Regions from separate parts of the Streptomyces angustmyceticus genome, predicted to be linked through region 3. Evidence: predicted binding sites of a transcription regulator. Region 3 holds the regulator's gene; each other region holds the start of a gene.
What was found. Region 3 encodes HrcA, which represses chaperone genes, less so after heat shock. Its sites were predicted from a motif close to TTNGCACTCNGNNNNNCNGAGTGCNAA; they were not measured.

Region 1 (2,263 bases), 900 kb from region 3:
TGAGGCCGACCTCCTCGGCGATGACGGTCGCACCGGTGAGGGTGGCGATGTCGCCGAGCATGGCCTTGCGGCGGTCACCGAAGCCGGGGGCCTTGACGGCCACGGCGTTGAAGGTGCCACGGATCTTGTTGACGACCAGGGTCGACAGGGCCTCGCCCTCGACGTCCTCGGCGATGATCAGCAGCGGCTTGGAGGCACCGGCCTGGATGACCTTCTCCAGCAGCGGCAGCAGGTCCTGGATCGAGGAGATCTTGCCCTGGTGGATCAGGATGTACGGGTCCTCGAGGACGGCCTCCATCCGCTCCTGGTCGGTGACCATGTACGGCGAGAGGTAGCCCTTGTCGAAGGCCATGCCCTCGGTGAAGTCCAGCTCCAGACCGAAGGTGTTGGACTCCTCGACGGTGATGACACCGTCCTTGCCGACCTTGTCCATCGCCTCGGCGATGAGCTCGCCGACCTGCTTGTCCTGCGCGGACAGGCCGGCCACGGCGGCGATGTCGGTCTTGTCGTCGATCGGGCGGGCGGTCGCCAGCAGCTCGTCGGACACGGCCTTGACCGCGGCGTCGATGCCCTTCTTCAGGGCGGCCGGGGAGGCGCCGGCGGCGACGTTGCGCAGACCCTCACGGACCAGGGCCTGGGCCAGCACGGTGGCGGTGGTGGTGCCGTCACCCGCGATGTCGTTGGTCTTGGTCGCCACCTCCTTGACGAGCTGGGCGCCGAGGTTCTCGTACGGGTCGTCGACCTCGACCTCACGGGCGATGGTGACACCGTCGTTGGTGATGGTCGGCGCGCCGAACTTCTTGTCGATGACGACGTTGCGGCCCTTGGGGCCGATCGTCACCTTGACCGTGTCGGCAAGCTTGTTGACGCCGCGCTCAAGGGCGCGACGGGCGTCCTCGTCGAACTTCAGGATCTTCGCCATGGGTTGCTTCAAGTCCTCTCAATGCGATCCTCGGCCACGACGTGGGGACCGCTGTCGCTCAAACGAACTGCGCCCCTGCCCCGGGTTGTTTAGACGCGGGAACCAGGGGCGCAGATCACGGCAAAACCGGGTGACTTACTTCTCGACGATCGCGAGCACGTCGCGGGCCGAGAGAACGAGGTAGTCCTCGTTGTTGTACTTCACCTCGGTGCCGCCGTACTTGCTGTAGAGCACGACGTCGCCGACCTTCACGTCGAGCTCGACGCGCTTGCCGTCCTCGACACGGCCCGGGCCCACGGCCAGGACAACGCCCTCCTGGGGCTTCTCCTTGGCGGTGTCCGGAATGACCAGGCCCGAGGCCGTGGTCTGCTCGGCGTCGAGCGGCTGGACCACGATGCGGTCCTCAAGCGGCTTGATGGCAACCTTGGAGCTGGTGGTCGTCACGATCCGACCTCCCCCTTCGGAGATCTCACGGGGTTAACTGTCTGAGGTGGCGACCAGGTGGATCCGTCGTCGCGGGTGCCGGACCTGCCCGTCGCTGTGTTGGCACTCCCCACTGGAGAGTGCCAACGCCGAGACTATGACGCGGTTAGCACTCGGTCAAGCGGAGTGCCAGCGCGGCGAGGTCCGCTTCTCTCCCCGCCGGCGGCCCGGCACCGCGAAGCCGTGACCTCCGGGGCTCCGCACCCCCGCCCCGCAGGCCCCGCACGGCCGGAACGAAGGCGTACCGGGAGTCGCAAGACGGCCACCTTCCCATCAAATCGGACACACCTTCCCGTTCCCTCGCAACCACGCCACGGGCTGCCTCGTCTACCTCCCCGACTGCCGAGTCGGCGAACCGGGCACGACCCGGCCGGCCGGCGGCCTCGACGATCAGTGGCGGAGGAAACCCGTGCGTGGACAGACCCGCGTTCCCCGGGCGGCCCGGCGACCGGAGAGCGACGTCGAACGCACCATGACGTTCGCCGCGCTCGCCCGGGCACCGGACCGGCGGCGCACCGAGGCATGGCTGCTCGCCCTCGCCGTGCTGATCGCGGACTTCGGCTACGCCTGCACCGGCCTGTCCATGACCGGCCGGCTGCCCGGCGGACTGGCCGGCTTCGCCGTCAGCATGTTCTTCGTGGCGCTGGTGCCGCATCTGGTCCTGCGCCGCTACGCGCCCCGCGCCGACCCGCTGATCCTGCCGCTGGCGACGCTGCTGACCGGCGTCGGCCTGGTGCTGCTGCACCGCCTCGACCTCACCTACGCGCAGACGCCGCGGCTCAAGATCGCCGAGGCGGCGAGCGGGCAGCTGGTGTGGACGGTGATCGGGGTGGCGGTCTGCATCGTCATCCTGCTGGT
Region 2 (2,263 bases), 730 kb from region 3:
GCAGAAAGGCCCGGCCGTGGCATCCGCGGTCAAGGACTCCCGTTCCGGATACGGACCACTGCTCCGCACCCCTGGTGCATGGACATTCCTGCTGCCCGGCTTCCTGGCCCGGCAGCCCTTCGCCATGCTGACGATCGGCATCGTGCTGCTCGTCGAATCCACCACCGGCTCGTACGGCACCGCGGGCGCGGTCTCCGCCACGACCGGCGTCTCGATGGCCCTGTTCGCCCCGCAGAGCGGCAAGCTCGCCGACCGTTTCGGGCAGCGCGCGGTGCTGGTCCCCGGCGTCCTGGTGCACGCCGCGGGCGTCGCCGCGCTGATCGCCCTCGCCCTCGCCCACGCCCCCCTGTGGGCGCTGTTCGCGGTGGCCGTCCCCACGGGCGCCTCGACGCCGCAGGTCGGCCCGATGGTGCGGGCCCGCTGGGCCGCCCGGCTCGGCGGCAGCCCGCTGATGCCGACGGCCGCCGCCTTCGAGTCGGTGACCGACGAGTTCACCTTCGTCGTCGGCCCGGTGCTGGCGACCGCGCTGTGCACCGGCGTCCACCCGGCGGCCGGTCTGGTCGCCGAGGCCGTGCTGACCCTGGCCGGCGGGCTGCTGTTCGCCGCCCAGCGGCGCAGCCAGCCGGCGGTGCACCGGGCGCGGGCCGGCGAGCGGGCGCGCGTCTCGGCGCTGTCCGTCCCGGGTGTCCGCGTGCTGATCGTGGCCTTCCTGGGCATCGGCTCGGTCTTCGGCGGGATGCAGGTCTCGCTGACCGCGTTCACCCAGCACATCGGGCAGCCCGGCATCAACGGCGTGCTCTACGGCATCTTCGCGGGCGGCAACATGCTCGCCGGCATCGCCTGCGGGGTCGTCTCCTGGAAGGTCGGCCCGCGGCGCCGGCTGCTGGTCGCCTACGGGCTGCTGGCGCTGGCCACCACCCCGCTGTGGGCGGTGACCGCACTGCCGCTGCTCGGCGCGGTCGGCCTGGTCGTAGGCCTGTGCATCGCCCCGGCCCTGATCACCGGCTACACGCTGGTCGAGTCGCTGGTGCCGGCCGCCGCCCGCACCGAGGCGTTCACCTGGCTGACCGGCGCGGTCGCGCTGGGCCAGGCGGCCGCCGCCACCTCGGCCGGCCAGCTCGCGGACGGCTTCGGGCCGAGCACCGGCTTCCTGGTGCCGCTGGCCGGCACGGCCCTGGCCCTGACGGTGCTGCTGGCGCTCCGCGCCCACCTGCTGCCGTCCGCGTCGGCCGCGTCCGCCGACGGCCCCGGATACGGCGTGGACGACCTGGTCCCGGCGGGCTCCGAGGACCGGGAACGGGAGCTGGCACGCGCCTGAACGGACGTGGAGTCGGTCACCGTCGCGCGATCACGGTGGACTGACGGGCGGGAATACTGCAATATGGAGCGTCGTTAGCACTCATCGAGTGAGAGTGCCAGGAGGAAGACAAGTGCCGACCTACCAGTACCAGTGCACCGAGTGCGGCGAGGGCCTCGAGGCGGTGCAGAAGTTCACCGACGACGCTCTCACGGAGTGCCCCGCCTGCAACGGACGCCTCAAGAAGGTCTTCTCCGCGGTCGGCATCGTCTTCAAGGGCTCCGGCTTCTACCGCAACGACAGCCGCGGCTCGTCGTCCAGCAGCAGCCCCGCGAAGAACTCCTCCGCGTCGAGCACGTCCTCGTCGGACTCCTCGGGCTCCGCCGGCTCGACGGGCTCCTCGTCCGGCGGCTCGGACAGCAAGTCCTCCGCGCCGGCCGCCGCCTCGTCGTCCGGCACCACCTCGGGCACCAGCTCCGCCGCCTGACCCACAGCTCTCCGGGCCCCGCCGTCACCGACGGCGGGGCCCGCTGCCTTACGGATTCCTTTCACCTCCGCCGCCCGCCCCCTCCGGGCCACCGTCCCCCGATAGTGTGACCGGCATGGCTGACGCGGAGATTGGTGTAATCGGCGGCTCGGGGTTCTACTCCTTCCTCGACGACGTGACCGAGATCACGGTGGACACCCCCTACGGGCGCCCCAGCGACTCGCTGTTCCTGGGCGAGATCGCCGGCCGCCGGGTCGCGTTCCTGCCCCGGCACGGCCGCGGCCACCACCTCCCGCCGCACCGCATCAACTACCGCGCCAACCTCTGGGCACTGCGCTCGCTCGGCGTGCGCCAGGTCCTCGCCCCGTGCGCGGTCGGCGGCCTGCGCCCCGAGTACGGCCCCGGCACCCTGCTGGTCCCCGACCAGCTCGTCGACCGCACCAAGTCCCGTCCCCAGACCTACTTCGACGGCGAGCCGC
Region 3 (2,263 bases):
CTCGCCGAGGCCGGCCGCGCCGAACACCTCGACGCCCGCGAAGGCCGCCGTGCCCAGGACATGATCGAAATGCGGGTGGGTGAGCGCGACATGCGTCACTTCCCGGCCCAGCACACCGCGGATCGTCCGGCGCAGGTCCGCGCCGTCGCGCAGGGTCGCGCCGGTGTCGACGATCATGACTCCGGTACTGCCGGCGATCACCCCGATCGTCTCGTCCCAGCCCGGCATCCGGCGCCTGGCGACACCGTCACCGAGTCGTTCCCAACCCGCCTCTTCCCAAGCACTGTGCATACCGAGACGCTAGCGCCATCGCGATAGCGTTGCCCGACAGATCGGCCGAACACGGTCATCGGGCGGGTGCTCCGTGCGGCGGCCCTTGCCGCGCCCGTGCTACCCGGCCGTACACTGGCTCAAGGTCTGGCACTCGGCCCGGGTGAGTGCCAGGGGAGACGAGACGGCGGACGGCCGGACTGGAGGTGCGCGGGATGCTCAGTGAACGCAGGCTGGAGGTGCTGCGTGCCATCGTCCAGGACTATGTCGGGACGGAGGAGCCGGTCGGCTCCAAGGCGCTCACCGAACGCCATCGGCTCGGGGTCTCCCCGGCCACCATCCGCAACGACATGGCGGCCCTGGAGGACGAGGGGTTCATCGCCCAGCCGCACACCAGCGCCGGGCGGATCCCGACCGACAAGGGCTACCGCCTCTTCGTCGACAAGCTGGCCGGCGTCAAGCCGCTGTCCAGCCCGGAGCGGCGGGCGATCCAGAACTTCCTGGACGGCGCCGTCGACCTCGACGACGTGGTCGGCCGCACCGTCCGGCTGCTGGCGCAGCTGACCCGGCAGGTCGCCGTCGTCCAGTACCCGTCCCTGACCCGGTCCACGGTCCGGCACGTCGAGCTGCTGGCCCTGGCCCCGGCCCGGCTGATGCTCGTCCTGATCACGGACACCGGGCGGGTCGAACAGCGGCTCATCGACTGCCAGGCGCCGTTCGGCGAGACGTCCCTGGCGGATCTGCGGGCGCGGCTCAACAGCAGGGTCGTCGGCCGCCGGTTCGCGGATGTGCCGCAGTTGGTGCAGGATCTCCCGGAGTCCTTCGAGCAGGACGACCGCGGCACGGTCTCGACAGTGCTGTCGGTGTTGCTGGAAACTCTGGTGGAAGAGACCGAGGAACGGCTGATGATCGGCGGCACCGCCAATCTCACCCGCTTCGGTCACGACTTCCCGCTGACGATCCGGCCGGTGCTGGAGGCCCTCGAGGAGCATGTGGTGATGCTCAAGCTGCTCGGGGAGGCCAAGGACTCGGGCATGACCGTACGCATCGGGCATGAGAATGCCCACGAAGGCCTGGCGTCCACATCGGTCGTCACGGTCGGCTACGGTTCGGGCGACGAGGCAGTCGCCAAACTCGGCGTGGTCGGACCGACCCGCATGGACTACCCCGGAACGATGGGAGCGGTACGCGCAGTGGCACGTTACGTCGGACAAATCCTCGCGGAGTCGTAAGTGGCCACGGATTACTACTCGGTCCTCGGTGTCGGCCGCGACGCCTCGCAGGACCAGATCAAGAAGGCCTTCCGCCGGCTGGCGCGCGAGCTGCACCCGGACGTCAATCCGGACCCCAAGACCCAGGAGCGGTTCAAGGAGATCAACGCCGCTTACGAGGTGCTGTCGGACCCGCAGAAGAAGCAGGTCTACGACCTCGGCGGGGACCCCCTCTCGCAGGCCAACGGCGGCCAGGGCGCGGGCGGCTTCGGCGCGGGCTTCGGCAACTTCTCCGACATCATGGACGCCTTCTTCGGCACCGCGTCGCAGCGCGGTCCGCGCTCGCGCACCCGCCGCGGGCAGGACGCCATGATCCGGCTCGACATCGAGCTGAACGAAGCGGCCTTCGGCACGACCAAGGACATCCAGGTCGACACCGCCGTCGTCTGCACCACCTGCACCGGTGAGGGCGCGGCGCCCGGCACCTCGGCGCAGACCTGCGACATGTGCCGCGGCCGCGGTGAGGTCTCGCAGGTCACCCGGTCCTTCCTCGGCCAGGTCATGACGTCGCGGCCCTGCCCGCAGTGCCAGGGCTTCGGCACGGTCGTGCCGACCCCGTGCCCCGAGTGCGCCGGCGACGGCCGGATCCGCTCCCGCCGCACGCTGACCGTCAAGATCCCGGCCGGTGTCGACAACGGCACCCGCATCCAGCTCGCGGGGGAGGGCGAGGTCGGCCCCGGCGGCGGACCCGCCGGCGACCTCTACGTGGAGATCCACGAGGT

Region 1: the regulator HrcA is predicted to act here: its motif matches at 1,512-1,538, upstream of groES (co-chaperone GroES).
Region 2: the regulator HrcA is predicted to act here: its motif matches at 1,393-1,419, upstream of K7396_RS21440 (FmdB family zinc ribbon protein).

The regions. Positions count from the first base shown of each region.
Region 1 is NZ_CP082945.1:4,586,806-4,589,068, reverse strand. Features, by position in the region: gene groL (chaperonin GroEL) at 1-922, opposite strand, end outside; gene groES (co-chaperone GroES) at 1,058-1,366, opposite strand; gene K7396_RS20700 (FtsW/RodA/SpoVE family cell cycle protein) at 1,878-2,263, shown strand, end outside.
Region 2 is NZ_CP082945.1:4,757,436-4,759,698, reverse strand. Features, by position in the region: gene K7396_RS21445 (MFS transporter) at 17-1,318, shown strand; gene K7396_RS21440 (FmdB family zinc ribbon protein) at 1,431-1,784, shown strand; gene K7396_RS21435 (S-methyl-5'-thioadenosine phosphorylase) at 1,900-2,263, shown strand, end outside.
Region 3 is NZ_CP082945.1:5,484,800-5,487,062, forward strand. Features, by position in the region: gene K7396_RS24450 (MBL fold metallo-hydrolase) at 1-291, opposite strand, end outside; gene hrcA (heat-inducible transcriptional repressor HrcA) at 486-1,502, shown strand; gene dnaJ (molecular chaperone DnaJ) at 1,503-2,263, shown strand, end outside.